DNA from 3 places in the Leuconostoc falkenbergense genome. Region 1 is predicted to be linked to each of the others. Evidence: predicted binding sites of a transcription regulator. Region 1 holds the regulator's gene; each other region holds the start of a gene.

Region 1 (6,947 bases):
TATCATTTGAATTTTAAAAACGAAGATAATGTTATTGTGACGCAAGGTGTGAGCGAAGCCGTTAACGTCGTTTTTCAAACACTATTAAATGTTAATGATGGTTTGATAATTCCGGAACCAGCCTATGGTCCTTACTTTGCTTCACTTGATTTGGCGCGTGGGACCAGAATTAGTATTGATACAACACCAAATCACTTTAAATTGACACCGGAAATGGTTGACAAAGCAATTGCTGAAGCAACAGTACCGGTAAAAGCTATTCTGATGAATTATCCTACCAATCCTACTGGGGTAACATATTCACGTGAAGAATTAGAAGCGCTGGCAGTAACCTTTAAAAAGCATCATCTCTGGGTGATTTCTGATGAAATTTATTCAGTTTTGACCTATAACAAAGAGCATGTGTCTTTGGCTGAAATTATTCCTGAACAAACAATTTATATTAACGGTTTGTCGAAATCACATGCAATGACTGGTTATCGTGTTGGCTTTATTTTAGCGCAAAAAGAAATTATTGATGAAATGCAGAAAGTGCACGGTGCGCTTGTATTTGCGCTACCAACATTCGTTCAAGATGCAGCGTTAGTTGCTTTACGTGACGTGACAGAGGCACCGGTATTGATGCGTGATACTTATCAAAACCGTCGCGACAACTTGCTGGCACAATTGCAAGAGTTGGGATTTGAGGTTGTTGAACCTGAGGGTGCTTTCTACCTATTTGCAAAACTACCTGCAGATTTAGGTAACGATGGGGATAGCTTTGCATTAGAATTGGCGCAACAGGGCAAGGTTGCTGTGATTCCGGGATCAGCATTTAGTCACGGTGAAGAACCTAACCCATATATTAGAATTTCGTACGCTGCGTCTGATGCTGATTTAGCTGAAGGCATGAAACGTATAACAAACTATATTGAAAAGGTACGCAGTTCAAAATGAATTTTTGGCAACGAATTTTTCGCTTGAAGAAAAAACAAACACAAGTAAATGCGACTGGGCGGCTCAATGCTATTAAAATGGCAAAGAAAACGGGGACGCTTGTTTTGGTGGCACCAGCCACTGGACAATTACGACCTATTAAGGAAAGTCATGATGAGCACTATCAAGCGGCCAATGGTATTATGTTGATTCCAAACGGCGGAAATTTAATGCTACCCGTATCTGGAATTGTGAGTGAATCGACAACGGAAAAGTTAATGATTACTGATGGTCTTGACCAAAGCGTGACAATGAGCTTAGTTGGACAAGGCGAAGCTGCTCGATTAGCGCGTTATAGCGCTGGGCAACAATTACATGCTGGTGATGTTGTGGGAACAGCTAGTCAAAAAATCCTAGCACAAAATACTGAAGCTGTTCGCATATATGTTGTTTGGTCAGAACATCAAGTACCCAAAGTTCGTTTTGGTTCAGTTTATGCAGGGCAAAACATTTGGCAATCCGAGGACGACTTTAATGACAAACAAGCAGATGATTGATGGCGTTCTGGTTGTCGATAAACCAAGGGGTGTTACTTCTTTTGATGTTGTTCGGCAGGTGCGTCGGCTGTTTGGGCAAAAAAAGGTTGGGCACGCTGGTACATTAGACCCATCTGTGGCAGGCGTGTTAGTCGTTGCGCTTGGCAAAGCGACTAAATTAATTGATGAGCTCCAAACTAGGCCAAAACGCTATATTGGTGAGATTACGCTTGGCTTTGCTACGGAAACAGAGGATTTGGATGGTGCTGTTATTGCCAGAAAAACCATTGATACACCAATTGCAACGACAACAATTGATGCTGCAATAAAAGTTTTAAATGGCGCAATTAAACAGATTCCACCGATGTATTCAGCTGTGAAAGTGAACGGTCGTCGTCTCTATGACTATGCCAGAGCAGGTGAGATAGTGATGCGCCCAGAACGCGATGCAATGATTTATGATTTTCATCGAACGTCAGATGTTAATTTTGAAAATAATGTCCAAAAATTTAATTTTGAGGCAACTGTATCTAAAGGAACCTATATCAGGACGTTAGCTTCAGATACTGGCAAAGCACTTGATATACCAGCAACTATGACGAGTCTAACACGGACGATGGGCAGTGGCTTCACATTGATCCAAGCTCATGATCTAACAGAGGTTGAAAAGCTTGCACCAGATGATTTGCTTCAAATTATTGTTCCAATCAAAGACATTTTGACTTGGCCGACTCACATTCTCTCAGATGATGAATGGTTTGCCGTTAAAAATGGTCAAAAAATTGCCCACTGGGAACCAAGTACAAATTTTAAACAACTTTATTATAACGATAAATTAAAAGCGGTCTATCAGTATGATAACAGTGAACAGGTTTGGCGTTCGCGTTATGTATTTGATAATCAATAAATATGACAGATATAATTAAACTTCACTATCCAATTCAAAATGATGTCGAGCCAACGCAACAAGTTGTTGCGATGGGCTTTTTTGATGGTGTTCATCAAGGGCATCAATCAGTGATTAGACGTGCTAAACTTGAGGCTGAAAAGCGGCACGTGTCACTCGCTGTATTAACGTACGACCCTCATCCGATTGTCGCTTTCAAAATGTTAACACAGCCCTTGCGATATCTTACGCCATTGGATCAAAAAATTGAATTGATGTCAGATTTGGGTGTTGATCGTGTGTACGTCATGCGTTTTACATCTGTTCTTGCGCATTTAACAGCACAACAATTTGTGGATGAGGTGTTAATGCATTTAAATCCAGTGGCAGTTGTTGCCGGATTTGATCACTTGTATGGTCCGGCACATACCAATAGTGACATGACGCATTTACAAGGTTATGCTGGCAAACGATTTGAAGCAATTACTGTGCCAAAATTCAGCTTAGACGATCAAAAAATTGGTTCTTCACGAATCAGGAAATCACTCGACGACGGTGATGTTGATGAGGCAGCGAGACAATTGGCCCGGATCCACACGACAACGGGGATGATTGTTCATGGCGAGGCGAGAGGGCGAGAACTAGGTTTTCCAACGGCTAATATTCAAACACCAGAACAAGAATGGTTACCAGGAATCGGCATTTATGCTGTCAAAATTAAAATTGCTGGTCAGTGGTATATTGGCATGGCAAGTATTGGTAGAAATGTCACTTTTGGCGAAAATAGACCAGTGACTGTGGAAATTAATATTTTGAATTTTCATAATGAGGTCTATGGTGAGGCAGTTAAGGTTGCTTGGTATCATCGTTTGCGCGGTGAGATTAAATTCAATAATGCTGAGGAACTAATTGAGCAACTTGTTAAAGATCAAACGGCGACGCAACAATATTTTGAGACACTTGAAAAATAGTCAAGTGTCTTTTTTGGCACTCTAATAAAAAGAGTGCCAAAAAGGGTTGCTTTTTTGAAAAATTAGTGTATCATAATAGATGTTAGCAGTTAAAAAAAAGAGTGCTAAAAGGAGTGATGAGATGGCACTGACCGACAGACAAAAGTTAATTTTGAGTGCTATCATTTATGAATATACTCAGACTGCTCATGCGGTTGGTTCAAAAAGCCTGCAAGAGCAACTTAATATTAAAGTAAGTTCTGCTACTATTCGTAATGAGATGGCAACACTAGAAGCTGATGCTTTTATCAAAAAATTACACACTTCTGCAGGTCGAGTACCATCTTACGAGGGATATCGTTATTATCTTGATCATTTGATGGTTACTCGTAATGCATCCTCACAAGATGTTCGTGCTGTTATTCAATCGTTCCGAGGTAATTTTCATGAAATTGATGATTTGTTGGATGAAACAGCGAGAACACTTTCTGCACTAACTGGCTATACGGCTTTGATTCTTAAGCCTAAACGTTCGGACATTAAAGTTTCTGGGTTCCGTCTCGTACCATTAGAGGGACATCAACTGATTGCGGTTCTTGTTACTAATGATGGTAAGGTGACCAGCCAAACTTTCAAACTGCCAAACGAAATGGCGATTGAATCATTGGAGGGCATGGTTAAATATATTAACGAGCAGATGGTTGGTAGACCAGTTAATGATGTTCTAAAAATGATGCAATCTGATGAGTTACCGACTCAAATGAGTCGTATGATTAAAACACCGGCTGCATTTTTACAATTGTTTGGTGATGTATTAGCCCGCTCGGTCGGTGATAATGTTCACATTGGTGGCAGACTCAACGTCCTTGATTTCAGTGGTGAAACTGGTGTTAACAATATTAAGCAATTACTGGAGTTCCTCACTAATGCGAGAGCAGTTAGACAAATTGTGGCACCCTCGGCACAAGTACAAATTAAAATTGGTCGAGAAATTGGCGAAAAATTGCTTTCCAATTTTAGCTTAATCACGCGAGAGTTCGTGGTGCCTAATCAAGGTAATGGTGTTATTGCCTTACTTGGTCCAATACCGATGGCGTATAGTAAAAATGCGTTACTAATGGACGCTTTCGGTGAAGCACTAAGTCAAAAGATGATTGAATATACATAATTTAGGAGGTCACACCTGTGACAGATAAAAACGAAGAAGTGGTTGAAGAACAAGTTGTTGACGACGAAACGACAACACAAGAAGTTGAAGCTGATGTTGATGATTTGGATACTGATGTTGATCCCAAACAGGTAGAAATTAACGAATTAACCGCAAAGGTAACAGAATTAGAAGATAAATTACTTCGATCTCAAGCAGAAATTCAAAATATTCAGCAACGTAATGCACGAGAAATACAAGGCATTCGCAAATATGACGGACAACGTTTGGCGACATCAGTTTTACCAGCAGTTGACAACTTAGAACGTGCTCTAGCAGTCGAAGCAGATGACGCAGTTGCAAAACAAATTAAAACTGGTGTTGATATGACACTTAAAACTTTAACTCAGGCGTTAACGGACAATGGTATTATTGCAACAGGTGAAGTTGGCGAGACATTTGATCCCACTAAACATCAAGCAATTCAATCAGTTGACAGTGATGATGTTGAATCAGATCAAATTGCACAGGTTTTGCAAAAAGGTTATATGTTACAAGATCGAGTATTGCGGCCAGCAATGGTTGCTGTTGCGAAATAATTATTATGGTGATTCAGCGCTGGCACCACACCTTAAAAAGACTAACTAATTAATTAAAAAGTAAAGGAAGAATATATTCATGTCAAAGATTATTGGTATTGATTTAGGAACTACAAACTCAGCTGTTGCCGTCCTTGAAGGTGGCGAACCAAAGATTATTACAAACCCAGATGGTGGTCGCACCACACCTTCAGTTGTGTCATTTAAAAATGGTGAAAGCCAAGTTGGTGACGTGGCTAAGCGTCAAGCTATTACAAACCCAGACACAATCATTTCAATTAAGTCACACATGGGTGAAGCTGGTTACAAGGTTAAAGCCAATGGTAAAGACTATACACCACAAGAAATTTCAGCAATGGTTTTGCAATACATCAAAGGATATGCTGAAGACTACTTGGGTGAAAAAGTTGACAAAGCAGTGATTACAGTGCCTGCCTACTTTAACGATGCCCAACGTCAAGCAACTAAAGACGCTGGTAAGATTGCTGGCTTGGAAGTTGAACGTATCATTAACGAACCAACTGCTGCTGCTTTGGCGTACGGCTTAGATAAATTAGACAAAGATGAAAAGATTTTGGTTTATGATTTGGGTGGTGGTACATTTGATGTTTCTATCCTTGAATTAGGTGACGGTGTCTTTGAAGTTTTGTCAACAAACGGTGATACACACCTTGGTGGTGATGATTTTGATAACAAAATCATTGACTACTTGGCAGCGCAATTTAAAGCTGAAAATGGCATTGATTTGAAAGATGACAAGTTGGCTTTGCAACGTTTGAAGGATGCCGCTGAATCAGCAAAGAAGACGTTGTCTTCAGCTAACGAAGCACAAATTGATTTGCCATTTATTGCTTCAGGTGATCAAGGTCCATTGCACTTGCAAACATCTTTGACACGTGCTAAGTTTAATGAATTGACAGCTGATTTGGTTAAGAAAGCGGAGCAACCAGTTTTGAATGCTTTGAAGGATGCTGGCTTGTCATTCTCAGATATTGATGAAGTTATTTTGAATGGTGGTTCAACACGTATTCCAGCTGTTCAAGAATCAGTTAAAAAGTTGACTGGTAAAGAACCAAACCATTCAATTAACCCTGATGAAGCTGTTGCCTTAGGCGCTGCTGTTCAAGGTGGTGTGATTACGGGTGATGTTAAAGATGTTGTTTTGCTTGACGTGACACCTCTATCATTAGGTATTGAGACTATGGGTGGTGTCTTCACAAAGTTGATTGATCGCAACACTACTATTCCAACATCAAAGTCTCAGGTCTTCTCAACTGCGGCTGATAATCAACCTGCAGTTGATATTCATGTTTTGCAAGGTGAGCGTTCAATGGCTGCTGATAACAAAACGTTAGGACGCTTCCAATTATCAGATATTCCAGCTGCAAAGCGTGGTGTACCACAAATCGAAGTGACATTTGATATTGACCGTAATGGTATTGTAAATGTCTCTGCTAAGGATTTGGGCACTCAAAAAGAGCAAAAGATTACTATCCAAGCCGCTGGTGGTTTGTCTGATGAAGAAATTGAACAAATGATGAATGATGCCAAGGCCAACGAAGAAGCCGATGCTAAGAAGAAAGAAGCGGTTGACACTCGCAACGAAGCTGACCAACTCATTTTCCAAACTGAAAAGACTTTGGAAGAAGTTGGCGACAAGTTGGGTGATGACGATAAAAAGCCAACTCAAGATGCTTTGGAAGCTTTGAAAAAGGCCAAGGAAGATGCTTCTGCTGAGGATGCTGACTTAACTGATTTGAAAGCTAAGTCAGAGGAATTGACAAAGGTTGCTGGTGAATTGGCAATGAAGCTTTACCAACAAGCAGCACCAAAAGATGGTGCTGAAGGCGAAGCGAAGGCAGCTGACGATAATACAGTTGATGGTGATTTTGAAGAAGTTGATCCCAAAAAAGA
Region 2 (6,947 bases), 980 kb from region 1:
ATTTTACGATTATTCTGGCCTTAGAAATTGTGGCTGTTAGCATTAACTTTTTCTATGCACCTGCAAAGGTTGCTGCCGGTGGCGCCACAGGATTTGCCATTTTGGTCAATGAATTAACCGGCGTCGATCGCGCCATTACGGTATTAGTAGTTAATATCATCATGATTGTTTTGGCAGCAATTTTTTTGGATCGTGGTACCACGGCTCGTATTACGCTAGGTAGTTTTTTATTGCCTGTTTTACTGAAAATTACACCTAGTTTTCAAATTTTAACAGATCGTACCTTAGCTGTTTTGGTTGGTGGCAGTATTTTCGCTGTTGGGGTCGCGCTTTTGTATCGTATTGATGCTTCGAGTGGCGGTACAGCGGTTCCGCCGATGATTCTAAAAAAATATTTTCGTATTAAACCAGCCTTATCTCTACTAGCAATTGACACGGTAGTGTCATTGGGCAATTTAGTGACACAGGGGCTTGAAGCGCTTATTTTAGCATTGTTTTCTTTGGTAATCACGGCGTTTGTGATGAATTATATTGAGACAGGTTTAGACCGACGCAAAATGGTTTATATTACGACTAATGAGCGAATTGACGAATTAAAACAGTATTTATTAGACGGTGACAAAGGTTTTACGATTATGGATGTCAGAGGCGGTTACATGGGTGACGGTCGAGAAATGCTAATGGTTGTCTTGGACAATCAAGAATACAATCATTTTCTACGAGGCATTCACGAGGTTGATCCCGAGGCGTTCACAATTGCGTATGATATTAGTGAAGCGCATGGGGGCACATTTCTGTAAGGGCATGATTAGCAATTCATGTCTTTTTTTGTTTTTTATAAATATGCTAAGATGTTTAATGAGGAAAAATATTATGAAATCCGAAATCACATTTTTGACTGATGAGGACATTGCACAAGCAACAGCGTTATATATTGACGTATTTTCGAAGGCGCCTTGGTGTGAGCAGAATGACTATGATGATATTTTTCGTTACATCACCCGCCTTTTAGAAATGAATACCAATCGATGCTATGTTTATAAAAAATCTGACCACATCATAGCTTTGGCACTGGGATATGTGAAACCTTGGCATTTGGGTGTTGAATATCAGTTGGATAATTTTTTTGTTGATGCGAACTATCAAGGACAAGGTGTTGGAACTGAATTACTCGCTTCAATCAAAAATGATTTGATACAAAATGACATTCCTGCCATTATTTTAGAGACAGAAATGCATACGCCAGCTGAAAAATTTTACAGGCGTAATGGATTTGAGGGACTAGCGCAGCAACGTTCATTGGCATTAATTTGTCAATTAATTTAATAGCTACTGAATCAAGATACAAATTTTTGACTTCGATGATGTAATCTTAATAAAAATTGTGATAATATAAAATCACGTGTGAATTTTTTAATTTAGAGATTGAGGTCACTATATGTCATCTTTTAAAAGTATAATTTGTGGTATTATCAGTGCAACTTTGTTTGGCATTAGTGGCATATTGGCTAGTATTTTATTTCGGCAAGCGGCCGTGGCGCCAGAATGGCTGGTAGGCGTGAGAATGCTGTGTGCAGGGGCGGTTTTGCTTTGTATGCTGACCTTATTTACTAAAGAGGCTGTTTTTTCGGTTTGGCAACATACATATACAGCACTTTTGGTCGTTTTGTTTGGTCTTTTTGGTGTGTTGCTGGCGCAATCAAGTTTCTTTTTGTCGGTTTATTATGGGGATGCAGCCACTGCAACGGTCTTGCAATCGTTAGGACCAGCAATTATTGTTGTGTTGATGAGTATATATAGTAAACGTTGGCCATCACGCCTTGAGTTTGTTGCGATTATTTTGGCATTATTGGGTGTCTTTTTATTGGTGACGAATGGTGATATTACTCATCTAAAAATTAATCCAAAAGCGCTTTATTGGGGTGTTATTTCAGCATTTGGTTTGGTGGGGTATACTTTGATCCCAAAACCGCTGTTACATCAAACGCCACCTTTAGTGATTGTGGGTTGGGGATTATTAATAGGTGGACTGGTCGCTAATCTCATACATCCAGTGTGGCGTATTGCGAGTGGTGTTAACTTGCAAGATATCTGGATTGTTATCGCAATTGTCATATTTGGGACGTTGATACCGTATGCGTTGTATGTCATGAGTTTAGCTGGATTAAAGCCATCGTCTGCTAGTTTGCTAGGTACCATTGAACCTTTGGTAGCAACGACCTTATCGGTGACATTACTAGGGACGCGCTTGAGGGGGTTTTAACTAATTGGCATTTTACTTATTTTGTCAACAATTTTGTTGATTAGTTTACCGCTGAAAAAAATTTTTACAAATAGAATAATGACTCGTGGGTGACGTGATGACCGACGAGTTTTTTATTTAAAAATAGAGGCTGAATTTTGATATTTTGAATCAAAAAATGTTGACATTTGTGACCAGCGTGATATACTTATAGTTGTAGTTAGCACTCACATATAAAGAGTGCTAAAATGAAAAAATCTCGGAGGTATGAATCCATGTTGAAGCCATTAGGTGATCGTGTGATTATTGGAGTAACGGAAGCTGCAGAACAAACTGTCGGTGGGATTGTGTTGGCAAGTAATGCCAAAGACAAGCCTGTTACTGGTAAAGTTGTAGCTGCGGGAACGGGTTATGTCTTGAATGATGGCACAATTCGTGATTTGACAGTTAAAGTAGGCGATGAAGTCTTGTTTGATAAGTATGCTGGGCAAGAAGTGTCATTTGAAGGGCAAGATTATTTGTCACTCCATGAAAAAGACATTGTTGCAATCGTTGAATAATAATCAAATCAAAGGAGATAGTTAAATCATGGCTAAAGAATTAAAGTTTTCAGAAGACGCACGTTCTAAGATGAAGGCCGGCGTTGATAAGTTAGCTGATACAGTTAAAACAACAATTGGACCTAAAGGTCGCAATGTGGTCTTAGAGCAATCTTATGGTGCACCAACCATTACTAACGATGGTGTGACAATCGCCAAGGCAATTGAATTAGAAGATCACTTTGAAAATATGGGTGCTAAGTTAGTTGCTGAAGTTGCTTCAAAAACTAACGACATCGCTGGTGATGGTACAACAACAGCCACAGTTTTGACGCAAGCTATTGTTGGCGAAGGCCTAAAAAACGTGACAGCAGGTGCTAATCCTGTTGGTATTCGTACTGGTATTGAAAAAGCAACGGCAGCAGCAGTTGCTAAGTTGCACGAAATGTCACATACTGTCAATACAAAAGATGAAATTGCTCAAATTGCGTCGATTTCAGCTGCTAATGAAGAAGTCGGTCATTTGATTGCTGAAGCGATGGACAAAGTTGGTAACGACGGTGTCATTACGATTGAAGAATCAAAGGGTATTGAAACAACATTGGATGTTGTTGAAGGTATGCAATTTGACCGTGGCTACATGTCACAATATATGGTCACTGATAATGATAAGATGGAAGCTAACTTGGACAATCCATATATCTTGATTACTGACAAGAAGATTAGCAATATTCAAGACATTTTACCAGTTCTACAAAGCGTTGTGGAACAAGGTCGTGCATTGTTGATTATTGCTGATGATATTACTGGTGAAGCATTGCCAACATTGGTTTTGAACAAGATGCGTGGTACATTCAACGTTGTAGCTGTAAAAGCACCTGGATTTGGTGACCGTCGTAAGGCACAGCTTGAAGATATTGCCATTTTGACTGGTGGTACAGTAATTACTGATGATCTTGGCCTGAACTTGAAAGATGTTACAATCGAACAACTTGGATCAGCTGCTAAGGTTAATGTTACTAAGGACAATACAACTATTGTTGAAGGTGCTGGCGATAAGCAAGCCACAGCAGAACGTGTAGCGACTTTGAAACAACAAATTTCAGAAACAACTTCTGACTTTGACCGTGAAAAGCTACAAGAACGTTTGGCAAAGCTAGCTGGTGGTGTTGCCGTCATTAATGTTGGTGCAGCCACAGAAACTGAATTGAAAGAACGTAAGTATCGTATCGAAGATGCTTTGAATGCGACACGTGCTGCCGTTGAAGAAGGTTTCGTTGCTGGTGGTGGTACGGCTTTGGTTAACGCAATCTCAGCTGTTGAGGCATTGTCTGAAACTGGTGATGTGCAAACTGGTATTAACACAGTGATTAAGGCGCTTGAATCACCAGTTCGCCAAATTGCTGAAAACGCAGGTTTGGAAGGCTCAGTGATCGTCAACAAGCTTAAAGATCAAAAAGAAGGCTTTGGTTACAATGCTGCTACTGACGAGTGGGTTGACATGGTTGCTGCTGGTATCGTTGATCCAACCAAGGTGACGCGTTCAGCTTTGCAAAATGCCGCCTCAGTGTCAGCCTTGTTGCTAACGACTGAAGCAGTTGTTGCAGAACAACCTAAAGAAGAAGCACCTGCAATGCCACAAGGTGGTATGCCAGGTATGATGTAAGCATTTAATTAAGAATCAACCTATACTTAGGTTGATTCTTTTTATATGCAAATATAATTGACAAAAGTATCTAAAAGATATACTATGTTTTAAGTATCTAAAAGATATAATAAAGGAGGGCATTATGTATGAATTATATATATTAGGTCAATTATTGTATGCTGATCATTCTGCATATAAATTACGATTTATACTTGAAAATATTTTAGGCGCAAACCGTAAAGTTAGCTTTGGGGTACTATATCCATTATTAGAAAAAATGGAAACCGCTGGCAAATTAATGATAATAGAAGACCCACATAGCAGGAAAAAAATACACGTTACAGCAGTAGGACGTGATCGGTTTTTTGAGTTGATGCGTGAACCAGTGAAAAATAATGCACATATGGACGAAGTTTATTTATTTAAACTCACTAGTTTGTGCTTAGTTGATAGCAAATTGGCACAACAAATAATAGCTGATTTTCGTGCAGAAAAACAAGCGCAACGTGACCGCTACACAGAAAATATTAGTCAATTAATGCTCAAGCACGCTGATGCATCTTTTTTTAAATCGGCTTTGCAAGCAAATAAATTGCAAGCGGCCTTAGCAAATACCTATTTAGATTATGTTGACATGATTGAAAGAGAGTTAGAATAATGCAAAATTCAGGACACGAAAAAACAAACCCTAAGCGCTGGTTAGCGTTAATTGCAATTTCACTTGGGGTGTTTATGGCTTTGATTGACACGACAGTTGTCAATGTTGCTTTACCTAGTATTCAAACCAGTTTGAATGCGTCATATTCAGATTTACAATGGGTCATTTCCTCATATACAATAGTTTTTTCAGTGTTATTGTTAATTTGGGCAAAATTAGGTGATTTATATGGTCGTAAATTGATGTTCATGGTTGGACTGGTCATTTTCACGATTGGTTCAGGGCTTGACGCTGCATCAACGACCATTGGCATGTTACATATTTTCCGTGCTGTCCAAGCTATTGGGGGATCTGCACTCATGTCACTATCATTTGCTTTAATTGGCACAAGTTTTGATGGTAAAGAGCGTGGCATTGCTTTAGGCATTTTGAGTTCAATTATTGGTCTTTCAACTGCTTCGGGTCCACTGTTAGGTGGCTGGCTTGTTGATGCGTTTTCATGGCAATCTATTTTCACAATTAATTTACCGGTTGGTGTCGTAACAATAATTTTGGCATGGCTTTTTATTTCTAACAAACAGGCCCACCGTGCTAGTGGCCAAGTCGATTTTTTGGGTATGCTATTATCTGCTGGGACAATCTTTTCTTTGGTTTTTGGTTTAGTTCAAAAGGAAATGCACACTGATTGGGGTTGGGGTGAGCTTCAAGTGGCTGGCTACTTGGCTACTGCCGTTGTCTTGTTTGCATTGTTCATTTGGCGACAAAAAACTGCTAAAAATCCCATGATGGATTTGAGCATGTTCAAATCATCTTCATTTACAGGAGCAGTTATTATTGCCTTTTTCTTGGGTGCTGGTTTGTATGGCTTTTTTGCTTATCTTTCTACCTTTATGCAGAACTATGTCGGCTATACAGCTTGGCAAACTGGGTTGCGTCAAGCAACTATATCAGGTTTCTCACTGATTTTAGGACCAATCGCTGGTATGTTGACAAATCGTTTACGACATGGCTATATGCTGGCATTTTCAGCTTTCTTTATAGGGATTGGCTTGTTTACCTTGAGCGCATTGACGAGCGAGACAGCGACATTTGCTGATTTCTGGCTTGCATTTATTATTATTGGTATTGGAGGTGGCTCAATAAATCCGCCAATGACAACAGCGGCGATGTCGTCGGTCCAACCTTATCAAATGGGGATGGCTTCGGGAATGATTTCGACTTTCATGCAAGTTGGCGTTAGTTTTGGTGTGGTGTTCCAAGGATTGCGATTAGCCGATGGCTACCAATCGGGTTTGGCGCATCATTTTGTTACTTTAAGTCATGTACCCAGTGCTATCATTACGGCGTTACACAAAGTCTTGGTTGAGGCAGGTCCTTTTTCCGGACATGCGATTATTACTGGCAAGCGCATTTTAGCTACGCCTTATGCCCATGAATTAGAATTAGCAGTTCGACAAGCATTTGATTATGGTTTCATTAATGTCATTCGTCTGGATGCAATTCTGTTGATAATTGGTGGTGTGGTAGCTGCGGTTATGATTAAAACAGGTGGCAATCGTCCTTCATAAGAATACAAAATAAAAACACGGCATACCGGAAGATAAACACCCGATATGTCGCGTTTTTATTTATTTTAAAGATTGAAAAATGGTCATCGAAATTAACAGCATGTTCTTTTTAACAATACAGGTATTAAGGATAACCGTAGCCGTTCCAATTTTTCTTTTAGCGACATGCCAAATTTTCGCTCCTTAATCCAAACATTAAGCCAATGCACCCATTGGGTCCCAAGGGGCGAGCAATTTTGGCGTAGCGTTATCATAAATATCGACTAAGTCAGCGCCGAGGAATTCTTTTTTA
Region 3 (6,947 bases), 740 kb from region 1:
CGTTAACATCACCATTGTCACCTTTAATTGTGATAGCAAACCGATTGGCATCAGAACTCGTATCAGAAATTAAGGCTACTTTCGAATTAGTCGTATTAACTTCACTAATACGGCCAATAATACCAGCACCCGCAAGAACCGGCATACCTTTTTTTAGGCCAGCGTTTGAGCCTTGATTAATGACAAGCTGTGACTGCCAAGTAGTTGGAGAACGGCTGATTGTCACAGCAGATATTGTTTTATAATCTGTTAATGTTGCTTTTAACTTTAACTGCTCTTTAAGAGATTTATTTTCTTCTTGCACAGTTTGAAGTCTAACTTTATCTTGTGCAAAAGCGTCTATTTTTGCTTTTAAAGCTTTATTTTCTTCAAAAGTATCAAGCAAGTTACCGATACTATTAGCTGTCCGCCCAATTGCAGTAGTAGGAACAGCGATAACACGACTGACACCCCCAGCTAAATCATTCCCAAACCGTTGCAAAAAAGGGGGCGTGTTTGTGCGCTTAGCCCACCAGTTAGATCCTGCTATTAAGCTAACAATCACAATAATGCCAACAATTAATGTGACAACTGTACGTGATGAAAATATTTTTTTCATGTTTTTCCCCAAAACGTGAAGTAGCAGTATATGCCACTAATCGCAAATAACGTCTATTTCTGAAAATATAAAAGCGTAGCGCAAGCGCCACGCTCTAGAATACAAAATTAAAATTAACTTTGTCGCATGACATCAATTGACTTTAATGCCTCTCCAGTGCCAATAGCCACGGCATCTAATGGCTCGTTGGCAATTAAAACAGGTACTTTGGTCGCTTCCTGAATAATTTTATCCATGTCACGCAATAAAGCCCCACCGCCAGTCAAAACCATACCGTGATCAATAACATCAGCTGCAAGTTCAGGTTGTGTTGATTCTAATGTTTCACGAATAGCTGCAACGATTTCTTGTACTGGCTCTTGAATAGCGGCAGCAACATCTTCCGCCGTTACATCAATCGTTTTTGGCAGTCCTGTCAATAAATCACGACCGCGTACCGTTGCATTTGGTAAAGTTCTCGCCAAATCCAGCGAAGCAGCACCAATTTCAATTTTTAAACGCTCGGCAGTTGGTTCACCAATGGTGACATTATATTTATTGCGGACAAAATTGGCGATAGCTTCATCTAACTTGTCGCCAGCAATACGAATTGAACGGCTTGATACAATGCCACCAAGAGAAATTGTAGCCACATCTGTTGTACCGCCACCCATGTCAACAACCATGGAACCAGTTGGATCCATGACGGGCAATCCAGCACCAACTGCTGCTGCAAAGGGTTCTTCAATGACGTAGGCATCACGGGCACCAGCAACACGTGCTGCATCAATCACGGCGCGTCGTTCAACAGCTGTCACACCCGAAGGTACACCAATAGTGACGTATGGCTTACCAATACGACCGCCAAGGGCTTTTTGCAAATAATAACGAATCATAGCAACTGTGGTGTCATAGTCAGCAATAACACCATCACGCATCGGACGAATCGCTGCAATACTAGCTGGCGTACGACCTAACATGTCTTTTGCCTCTGAACCAACTGCAACTACTTCGTTTGTTTGAGTGTTACGCGCGACAACTGAAGGCTCACGCAAAACGATGCCACGACCTTCAATATATACATATGTGTTTGCGGTACCTAAATCAATACCGACATTGCGTTGTCCAAATGAAAATGCCACGTTACTGCCCCTTTAATTGCCATTTAAAATAATATTATTTTTTACTTAACTTATAATATTGTAGCATAAAAAACTTGCTTTTCGTATACTAATTTGCACGGACATATGTCACCTGGCCATGAGCATGTGCAATACCTCGAATCGCGTTTTGATACGCAAATGAGGCCCATGCCTTTTGAAACGCCGGAAAGTTTTCTGGGTTAATTTTAATTTCATTTATTTTGCCATCACGCAAATCATTCAATGCTATTGTGTAATCCATGTTTCACCTCAATTATAATTGTAACACGATTTATTTTTAGCACTCATTCGTATTGAGTGCTAATTAGTTGAACCTTTTTGTTTTCTTTATGATATAATAATCTTATAACCTATGAAAGGAGAGTATGGCTTTGAATCACACACGAGCCATACGCATAGTAAATATGGCACAACAAGATCCCTTTGGTTTTAATAACTTAGACGACATGTTCCGGGCTATGAACGAACAAATGGCTCAGGTTCAAGGTCAACAAAATACACAATCGAAAAAAAATAAAAATAGCAAACGTCAATTACTTGATGAATATGGCATTAACTTGACACAACAAGCTCGTGATGGCAAGCTCGATCCTGTTATCGGACGTGGCAATGAAGTGTCACGCACAATTGAAATTTTAAACCGACGTACAAAAAATAATCCAGTTCTTATTGGTGAACCCGGCGTTGGTAAAACCGCAGTTGTAGAAGGTTTAGCATTAGCTATTGTCGCTGGTAAAGTTCCCGATAAGCTCCAACAAAAAGAAGTTATCCGTCTCGATATGTCAGCTTTAGTTCAAGGCACGAGCATGCGTGGTCAATTTGAAGCAAGAATGCGTCAATTGATGAAAGAAGTGACAGACAATGATGATGTCATTCTATTCATTGATGAAATTCACGAAATTATGGGCGCTGGTAATGCGGAGGGCGGAATGGATGCTGGTAATATTCTAAAGCCAGCTCTTGCTCGTGGCGAGTTTCAATTGATTGGCGCCACAACTTTAAACGAATACCGTAAAATTGAAAAGGATGGCGCAATCGCCCGTCGTTTTCAACCTGTTCAAGTTGAAGAACCAACTAAGGAAGAAACACTCACAATTTTGCAAGGAATTCGCCAACGATACCAAGATTATCACCACGTCATTTATACAGATGACGCTTTGAAAGCGGCTGTTGATTTATCAGATCGTTACATTCCTGAACGATTTTTGCCGGACAAGGCCATTGACTTGATTGATGAAGCTGGTTCACGCAAAAACTTAACTATGAATGTTGCCGATCCACAAACGATTCAAGGTAAAATTGACGCTGCTGATCGTTTCAAGCAAGAAGCAATTGACAAGGAAGACTTTGAAAAAGCTAGTTATTGGCGAGACCAAGTTAATCAACTCGAGTCTCAAAAAGCCCAAGTTGAAGCGCATCCAGAAATGTCAAAACCACAAAACATTGACGAGAAAGATATTTTAGACATCATCGAGGAAAAAACAGATATCCCCGTTGGTGAATTGAAAGAAAATGAAGCTAATCAATTACAAGACTTGGACAAAAATTTGTCCGAGCATGTGGTTGGTCAAGAAAATGCTGTTGAAACTGTTGCTAAAGCAGTGCGTCGAAACAGAATTGGTTTGACAAAATCTGGTCGCCCAATTGGATCATTTTTATTTGTTGGTCCAACTGGCGTGGGTAAAACTGAAACTGCTAAACAACTTGCCAAAGAAATGTTTGGTAGTGAAGATGCAATGATTCGTTTTGATATGTCAGAATACATGGAAAAACACACTGCATCTAAAATGATTGGCGCTCCCGCAGGGTATGTTGGTTATGAGGAAGCTGGGCAGCTCACTGAGCAGGTCCGTCGTCACCCTTATTCACTAGTGCTGTTTGACGAAGTTGAGAAAGCCCATCCCGATATTATGAATATGTTCCTGCAAATTCTGGATGATGGTCGTTTGACGGACGCTCAAGGCCATGTTGTTAGCTTTAAAGATACAATTGTTATTATGACATCCAATGCCGGTTCAACAGATACAGGTAACTCACCAGTCGGATTTGCACAAGTGGATAATCAGAATCGACTAATGCAGCGACTAGAAAATTATTTTAGGCCGGAATTTTTGAACCGTTTTGATGATATCGTTGAATTCCAACCACTATCCCAGGCACATTTGCTAAAAATCGTTGATTTATTGTTGGACAATATGAATGATAATTTATCAGAAAACGGTCTCCACATCGAAGTCAGTGAGTCTGCGAAAAAGCAATTGGTATCTTTGGGCTACGATCCTTCAATGGGTGCTCGTCCGTTGCGTCGAGTGTTACAAGACAAAATTGCCGATGGTATTGCTGACTATTATTTGGCTCATCCAACTGTCCATCAGTTATTTGCTGACTGGCAAGATGGATCCTTTATCATTAGTGAAGTTCAAAACGAACCAGCTCAAGTTGAAAAGTAATAATGAAGACCTGCGGGTCTTTTTTTGTTTGTGATATAATGGTGACATATTCAAAGGGGATTCTTCTATGGCAAATACTGCACCCGTATGGGTTTACGATAAAGATATTGCAACGGGCGAACTGTTACAGGAACCGCGTCGATTAGACGGGGAATCTGGTACTGATTACCATGTTTCACCGGCTGCGATTAAACAATATGAATATGTTGATAACTCTGGTCAATTAACGGGCGTTTTTGGTAATTTACCACAAACATCAGTCTTATATTATCGTCCTAATGACTGGCGAGCTGTACATCGTATTGATATGTTTGTAGAAACGTTAACCAAACTGCCTGTTTATCCAACCCCTAGTGATCTTAGTCCAATTATCACCACAATTTCACCCAAAGAATTTTGGAATACTCATCTTCGTGTCATTACCAGTAATGGTCAATTCTGGTATCAAATTGGTGATCATCATTGGCTCAGATACGATTCAAGTCAAATGGCTCTTTCAGATAACGCGCCAGATCAAGCAAACGTCAACTATTTCAATAATCCTGAAAAAGTTGAGAGTGATCAACCTAACGCCATTGTTAACTTTTTACCAGGGCAATCAACGGAAGTTTTCGAATCACCATATGGATTGCCTGTTGGCAGTGTTCTAGATGGTGACTTTGTGGCTATCTCAGATGAGTTGCACGATGCCAACGGTGTCGTTTGGTTAAAATTAGCTACTAAAGGCTGGATAAACGGTGTGTATATTGATCGATTATAAAAAGAAGCAAAGTGAATGTCCTTTGCTTCTTTTTATAATCAATCTAATAATGTTGTTGTAAATGTTTTTTCACCAGACTTGCGAATCAAAATCGCCTGCATTTCATTGGCTGTCTGTACAATGATTTTAATTGGCACATTGCTTGGCAAATACTTCAAAGCTGATTGTGAAATATAAGTTGTGAAACTTTCAATTTCGGTTTGACTATAAAATTGCGTTGTGACGTTGACTGTCATGCTTGACAACGTACCATTCTTAAAGTCAGCAACAGCGGTTGCTCCTGCAATATTCGGGAAAAAGTTGGCAACGTCATTTTTAAAATTAGCAAATCCTGTGTTAGCATCCGAACCCAATTTAGAAGTATCAGTTGACTCTTTTGGCAATACAATTGATTGATCGTTAATATCGGACCATTTCTCAATTGTTGTCCCTTTATCACTCGTTGTCTGTGCGTAGAAACTACCTGGTGCAAGTGAATCTGTTTGTGAATTAGCATACATGGCAATCACGATTGGCGTATCATCACTAACACCTTTTTGTTCACGAACTTGCTTTAAAATCTGTGGCGCAATTTTTTTACCGTAAGCAATACGGTCCGCTTCAGATATATTTTGCGTGTAGGTGGCACCATACTGTTCTTTTTGGTATTCATCTTGTGTATTCATTGCAACACCAATGATCATACCTGATAACTTCAAACTATTACCATCCTTGACCATAAAGTCTTGTTCCGTCAATGTTTGCACATAAATTGGGTTGCGTGAACTATCGGTTTTACCATTATCCTCAGGGTTAAGGCCAATGGTATCACTACTACTTTTGCGTCCCAATAAATCTGTCACCAGAGATGAACCCAAGTATTGTCCTTCTTGAAAAATATAACGACTGGGTTTAAAGTGGTCTTTTGCCAAATCTAGTAATGATGATTCAAAATTTTTAACATCCAGACTATTCGGCTCAGAAGAAGCAGTAATGCCTCGTGCGGCGCTCACTAAATATCGACCATTCTTAATAACTGTTTGGTACTCACCGGGTGTACTTTGTGTAATCTGTACCCCACTAGTTTTTTTAGTCGTTGTCGGTGTGACCCGATTGGCATTAAAAAAATATAATGCGCCAACCGCCACCCCCAAGACTACCACCGCAATTATCATATAAATTCGGAAACTAATGCGTTTCATGACTTGTTATCCTCTTTTAACTGTGCATCAACAAATGCTTGTTCTGTCCAAACCGTGACACCCAGTTCGTTTGCTTTCTCTAACTTACTACCAGCAGCACCACCGGCGATGAGTAAATCAGTTTTTGCCGAAACAGACCCGGCGACACTAGCACCATGATCTTGCAACCACTTAGTCGCAACGGGACGACTACTCTGTTCTAGTTTACCAGTTAATACAACCTTTTTGCCATAAAAAAATGAATTTTCGTCAATTTCGACCCCAGATGAATAAATTTGATTGACACCTGCTTCAGTTAACTCTTGCTGAAGTTGATCTGCAGCGGGCATGCTGAAGTATTGTACTAATGACTGAGCAATGGTTTCACCAATGCCTGGAATGGCTGAAATTTCATCAACATCCGCATTTGCTATTGCTGTGAGTGTTTTGAATTTTTCAGCAATTAGGCGTGCCGCTTTAGCACCAACCATACGAATGCCTAATCCAAACAACAAACGCTCTAACGAATTATTTTTCGATTGAGCAATTGCATTGATTAAATTTGCCGCAGATTTTTCCTTGAATTTGTCTAATGTCAACAGTTGAGACAATTCCAACCGGTAAATTGAAGCAACGTCTTTAATATATCCTGCTTTCAATAGTTGACCGATAACACGTGGCCCCATACCATCAATATTCATCGCATTGCGCGACGCAAAATGCGTTAACCCTTCTTGAATTTGAGCTGAACAAAATGGATTGATGCATCGCAAAGCAACTTCACCTTCAATATGAACTAATTCCGATCGACAAGCTGGACAAAAAGTGGGGATTTCA

What was found. Region 1 encodes HrcA, which represses chaperone genes, less so after heat shock. Its sites were predicted from a motif close to TTAGCACTCNNNNNNNNNGAGTGCTAA; they were not measured.
Region 2: a site for HrcA is predicted at 2,463-2,489, ahead of groES (co-chaperone GroES). Genes of this name have one in related genera too.
Region 3: a site for HrcA is predicted at 2,018-2,044, ahead of ACI3ES_RS03020 (ATP-dependent Clp protease ATP-binding subunit). Genes of this name have one in related genera too.

The regions. Positions count from the first base shown of each region.
Region 1 covers NZ_CP174386.1:1,347,270-1,354,216, reverse strand. The annotation lists gene ACI3ES_RS06715 (aminotransferase class I/II-fold pyridoxal phosphate-dependent enzyme) at 1-936, shown strand, start outside; gene ACI3ES_RS06710 (PTS sugar transporter subunit IIA) at 933-1,472, shown strand; gene truB (tRNA pseudouridine(55) synthase TruB) at 1,450-2,358, shown strand; gene ribF (riboflavin biosynthesis protein RibF) at 2,361-3,308, shown strand; gene hrcA (heat-inducible transcriptional repressor HrcA) at 3,430-4,455, shown strand; gene grpE (nucleotide exchange factor GrpE) at 4,473-5,033, shown strand; gene dnaK (molecular chaperone DnaK) at 5,113-6,947, shown strand, end outside.
Region 2 covers NZ_CP174386.1:368,487-375,433, forward strand. The annotation lists gene ACI3ES_RS01900 (YitT family protein) at 1-800, shown strand, start outside; gene ACI3ES_RS01905 (GNAT family N-acetyltransferase) at 874-1,326, shown strand; gene ACI3ES_RS01910 (DMT family transporter) at 1,439-2,263, shown strand; gene groES (co-chaperone GroES) at 2,518-2,802, shown strand; gene groL (chaperonin GroEL) at 2,831-4,447, shown strand; gene ACI3ES_RS01925 (PadR family transcriptional regulator) at 4,572-5,087, shown strand; gene ACI3ES_RS01930 (MFS transporter) at 5,087-6,655, shown strand; gene ACI3ES_RS01935 (C1 family peptidase) at 6,851-6,947, opposite strand, start outside.
Region 3 covers NZ_CP174386.1:606,407-613,353, reverse strand. The annotation lists gene mreC (rod shape-determining protein MreC) at 1-598, opposite strand, end outside; gene ACI3ES_RS03030 (rod shape-determining protein) at 712-1,719, opposite strand; gene ACI3ES_RS03025 (hypothetical protein) at 1,808-1,981, opposite strand; gene ACI3ES_RS03020 (ATP-dependent Clp protease ATP-binding subunit) at 2,145-4,190, shown strand; gene ACI3ES_RS03015 (MucBP domain-containing protein) at 4,258-4,950, shown strand; gene ACI3ES_RS03010 (CamS family sex pheromone protein) at 4,989-6,131, opposite strand; gene ligA (NAD-dependent DNA ligase LigA) at 6,128-6,947, opposite strand, start outside.